2 regions of the Nonomuraea sp. CA-143628 genome follow, and region 1 is predicted to be linked to the other one. Evidence: riboswitches for the same ligand, from Rfam matches in the RefSeq annotation. Region 1 holds a riboswitch; the other holds the start of a gene.
What was found. Region 1 has a riboswitch for glycine ahead of gcvP (aminomethyl-transferring glycine dehydrogenase). Riboswitches for the same ligand answer to the same signal wherever they lie in the genome.
Positions count from the first base shown of each region.

Region 1 (2,378 bases):
TGGTCTTCTCGTCACAGGCGACGGAGACGTGGTCGGCGTCGGCCTGCCACACGTTGACGCCGCGCTCGGCGGCCTGCCGGACGACGTCGGCGGCCCGGCCGGGCACCCTGGCCAGCACGGTGTCGAAGAACTCCCGGTGTACGACCTCGACACCGCCACGGCGCAGGCACTCGGCCAGCGCGGCGGCGTGCCGGTGCACGCGACCGGCGATGCGGCGCAGCCCCTCGGGCCCGTGGTAGACGGCGTACATGCCGGCGATGACGGCCAGCAGGACCTGCGCGGTGCAGATGTTGCTGGTGGCCTTCTCCCGCCTGATGTGCTGCTCGCGGGTCTGCAGGGCCAGCCGGTAGGCGGGCGCGCCGTCGGCGTCGACGGAGACGCCCACGAGGCGGCCGGGCATCTGCCGCTGCAGTCCTTCGCGTACGGACATGTAGGCGGCATGCGGCCCGCCGAAGCCGAACGGCACGCCGAAGCGCTGCGAGGAGCCGATCGCGATGTCGGCGCCGAGCTCGCCCGGCGCGGTGACCAGGGTCAGCGCGAGCAGGTCGGCGGCGGCCACGACCAGCGCGCCCGCGGCGTGCGCCCCCTCGGCCACGGCGCGGAAATCGCGCAGCCGGCCGGAGGCGCCCGGGTATTGGACGAGCACACCGAAGCACTCGGGCAGTTCGCCGTCGAGCGCGTCCTCGACCAGCGTGATGCCCAGCGGCTCGGCGCGGGTGGCCAGCACCGCCTTGGTCTGGGGCAGCGCGTCGGCGTCGACGACGAACACGTCGCTCTTGGACTTGCCCGCGCGCCTGGCCAGCGTCATCGCCTCGGCGGCGGCCGTGCTCTCGTCGAGCAGGGAGGCTCCCGCGACGTCGAGCCCGGTCAGGTCGGAGACGACGGTCTGGAAGTTGAGCAGCGCCTCCAGGCGGCCCTGCGAGATCTCCGGCTGGTAGGGGGTGTAGGCGGTGTACCAGCCCGGGTTCTCCAGCAGGTTGCGGCGGATCACCGCCGGGGTGATCGTGTCGTGGTAGCCCAGGCCGATCATCGAGGTGAGCACCCGGTTACGGCCCGCGATGGCCCGCAGCTCGGCGATGACCTCGGTCTCACTGGCCGCGGCGGGCAGCGAGAGCCGGTCCTTGATCCTGATGGACTCGGGGACGGCCACCGCCACCAGGTCGGCCACGGACTCGAAACCCACGGCCTCGAGCATGCGCTGCTGCTCGGATTCGGACGGGCCGATGTGCCGGGTCGAGAACGGCGGAGCTGACAGATCGGTCATGGAAGGTGCCTCCCGAGGGCTATGGAGACCGGCGCCTGGGCGCGGGCGAGTGCCGGATCTCCCCCTCTGTCATGGCGACCTGAGAGCTTCACCCCCATGAGGGCTTGCACCGTCGGTGAGGCGCGCCTGGCGGGCGTGCCTGCTTTCCAGAGTTGCCTACCCCGAGCGGTACGGGTGCCTGAGAGATTCCGGGGAGGGTTGCTCCTTCGGCGCCCCGGGACCAGCCCGGGACTCTCCCGCAGGGGGTCGTCAGCCTTGCGCCTCTAAGGTTACTACCGGATTGCTACCCTATGCGGCGCGCCCGTCGCCGCTGGGCCAGCTCGTCAGCGGGGTGGTCGGCCGGGACGCTGTCCTCGACCGCCGCCCTTTCCCCCGGCAGCTCCGCGAGGGAGCCCTCGACCTCGCGCCAGACCCGGCCGAGCGCGATGCCGAACACGCCCTGACCGCCCTGGAGCAGATCGATCACCTCGTCGGCCGAGGTGCACTCGTAGACGCTGACGCCGTCGCTCATGAGCGTGATCTGCGCGAGGTCGCCGACCCCGCGGTCACGCAGGTGTTGTACGGCCGTACGGATCTGCTGGAGGGAGACCCCGGTGTCGAGGAGCCGCTTGACGACCTTGAGCACCAGGATGTCGCGGAAGCTGTAGAGCCGTTGGGAGCCCGAGCCGTGCGCGGCTCTTATCGTGGGCTGGACCAGCTCCGTACGCGCCCAGTAGTCGAGCTGCCGGTAGGTGATGCCGGCCGCCGCGCACGCCGTCGGGCCGCGGTATCCGATGTCACTCGGCAGTGTCGTGGGCTGCTCGTCGAAGAGCAGGCCCTGCTCTCCGGCACGCTGCCGCGCACTCTCACGCCGCACCGGATCTTCCTGGCCGGCCGTCTTTCCCTCGCCGCTGCTGACCGCCACGCGGACCTCCGGCTTTCTCTCATCCCATGGCCTGATCTGGGGGTTCGTAAAAGCGCGGCCATGGGTTTCACTTGCACCGTAGGACCGTGACCATGCGCAGTCAACGATCCCGCTCGGCGCGTCGTGAAGCCTAAATGCACTGAAATACCTACCCCGCCCGGCCAAAGTCTTCGGGGGTGATCGTGTCAAGGAACTCCCTGAACTTCTCCA
Region 1 is NZ_CP192072.1:7,189,346-7,191,723, forward strand. It holds gene gcvP (aminomethyl-transferring glycine dehydrogenase) at 1-1,264, opposite strand, end outside; glycine riboswitch at 1,321-1,420, opposite strand; glycine riboswitch at 1,421-1,513, opposite strand; gene ACQP2T_RS32995 (MerR family transcriptional regulator) at 1,548-2,168, opposite strand; gene ACQP2T_RS33000 (bifunctional nuclease family protein) at 2,317-2,378, opposite strand, start outside.

Region 2 (2,378 bases), 3.4 Mb from region 1:
CGGAGTCGCCCGCCTCGACGGTCGAGCCGACCTCCGGAAGCTGCACGAAGACGACGTCACCCAGCGCCTCGGCCGCGTAGGCCGTGATGCCGATGGTCACGGTGATGCCGTCGTCGAGCCCGGCCACCCACTCGTGCTCCTTGGTGTAGCTCAGCTCGTCTGGGATGTTGCTCACTTGTTCCTCCTGTAAAAGGGCAGCTCAATGAGGTCCATAGGTTCATGGCTGCCCCGGATGTCCACGGCCAGACCTGCGTCGGCCCCATTGTCGACGTAGGCCATGGCGATGGGCTTACCCAGGGTCTGGGAGGGTGCCCCGCTGGTGACCTCGCCGACGACGGCGCCGTCCTTGGTCACCGGGTATCCGTGGCGCGGCACCCGGCGACCCCGCGCGACCAGTCCGACGAGCCGGCGCCGCGGCGGCGTGTCCTTGACCGCCTCCAGCGCTGACCTGCCGACGAAGTCGCCCGGCTTGTCGAATTTCACCACTCTGCCCAGCCCCGCGTCGAACGGGGTCAGCTCGACGCCGAGCTCGTTGCCGTACAGCGGCATGCCCGCTTCGAGCCTGAGCGTGTCACGGCTGGACAGACCCGCCGCCCGCAGTCCGTACGGCCGGCCGGCCTCGCTCAGCGCGTGCCAGAGCGGCACGGCGTCCTGGTTGGCCACGAACAGCTCGAACCCGTCCTCACCGGTGTAGCCGGTGCGCGCGATGAGCGCCTGCCGCCCGTCGACCAGACCGGGCAGGCCCGCGTAGTACTTGAGCCCGGCGAGGTCGGCATCGGTGAGCGTGGCGAGGATCTCCTGGGCGCGCGGCCCCTGCACGGCGATCAGCGCGTACTGCTCCGAGCGATCCTCGACCACCGCGTTGTACGACTTGGCGCGATTTTTCAGCTCTTCCCCGACTTTTTCATAGTTGGAGGCGTTAGCCACCACCATGAACTCTTCATCGCCGAACTCCTCGTCCCCGAGCCGGTAGACGATCAGGTCGTCCAGCACCCCGCCACGCTCGTTCACGATCATGGTGTAGCGGGCCCGGCCGGGCGCGAGCGCCGACAGGTGCCCCACCAGTGCGTAGTCGAGCGCCTGGCCCGCCTGCGGTCCGGTCACGAAGATCTCGCCCATGTGGGAGAGATCGAACAGCCCGGCCGCCTGGCGCACGGCGTTGTGCTCGGCGGACTCGCTGCCGTAGCGGAGCGGCATCAGCCACCCGGCGAAATCGGTCAATGTCGCGCCGAGGCTCTCGTGGACCTCTCGGAGCGGTGTAGGACGTGACATATGCGCACCTCAGGGCAGGATCGGATGCCAGACATCCTCCCCCTCTGTCATGGGTGCCTGAGAGCTTCGCCCGTAATTTGCCGGACTTTCACCTTCGGCGAGGCCGCCAGGCCTGCTTTCCAGAGGACACCTCGTCCGTGCGGTCCTTTGCCTTGAGAGGTTCGCGGGGAGGGCTTGCTCCTTCAGGGGACCTGGCCGGATGCCAGGACGCTCTCCCGCACGGTTTCGACGGTGATGTCCGCAAGCCTAGTGCTGTCATGGGGGAGTTGTCGCGTGGGGATCCGGCCGCTTGGGGCCAAAAGGGCTGTGCCGGGAGGTGTGTACGGCGGCGAAGCCGTACCTGAGCATCTCCTGCTCGTACCGCGATTTGGCGGCGGCGAGCGGCACCTGCCCGGCGGCCACGTCGCTGAGCGTACTCGTCAGCAGGAGGGCGTCCCGCAGAGCGATGGTGGCGCCCTCACCGCGTCCAGGCGTCATGGTGTGGACGGCGTCGCCCAGGAGCGTGACGTGCGGGTCGTCCCATGGCTCGACGGGCAGGGCGCTGCGCAGCCGTACCGGGAAGATCGTGGTGGCGTCAGCGACGATGCGGCGGAGTGCCGGATGCCAGTCGGCGACGAGGTCGCGCGCCACCTGGTGCGGGTCGCCGCGGGGTTCGGACGGCGTCCGGCTGTCGGGCCGCGGCCCGGAGAGCGTCCACGTGAAGTAGTCGCCGGGACGGCAGGTCGCGACCGCCATGTGGGCGCCACTGGGGTGCGTCATCCGGTTGAAGGTGTCGACCAGGAGGTCCGGCACCCAGTCGAGCGTGCTGAACGGGGTCACGCCGTACAGGCAGCGGCCGAGCTCTTCCATCGCGGCCTCGGGCAGCAACTGGGCGCGGACGGCGGAGTTGGTGCCGTCCGCGCCCACGATGAGGTCGCCGCTGGCCGAGGTGCCGTCGGCGAAGTGGGCGGTGGCGCCGGTGAAGCCCGTGCACGGTGCGCCGAACCGGACGTCCAGGCCGGTCAGCAGCATCTCGCGGAGGATCAACCGGTTGATGCCGAAGCCGCCGGAGGTGGGCGGAATCGGCCTGGTGAGCCTGGGGACCAGCAGGTGGTCCATGAACGCCA
Region 2 is NZ_CP192072.1:10,634,218-10,636,595, reverse strand. It holds gene gcvH (glycine cleavage system protein GcvH) at 1-175, opposite strand, end outside; gene gcvT (glycine cleavage system aminomethyltransferase GcvT) at 172-1,272, opposite strand; glycine riboswitch at 1,307-1,402, opposite strand; glycine riboswitch at 1,403-1,500, opposite strand; gene ACQP2T_RS48195 (FAD-dependent oxidoreductase) at 1,528-2,378, opposite strand, start outside.
Region 2: it holds a riboswitch for glycine, as region 1 does, so the genes downstream of both, gcvT (glycine cleavage system aminomethyltransferase GcvT) here and gcvP (aminomethyl-transferring glycine dehydrogenase) in region 1, are expected to answer to the same signal.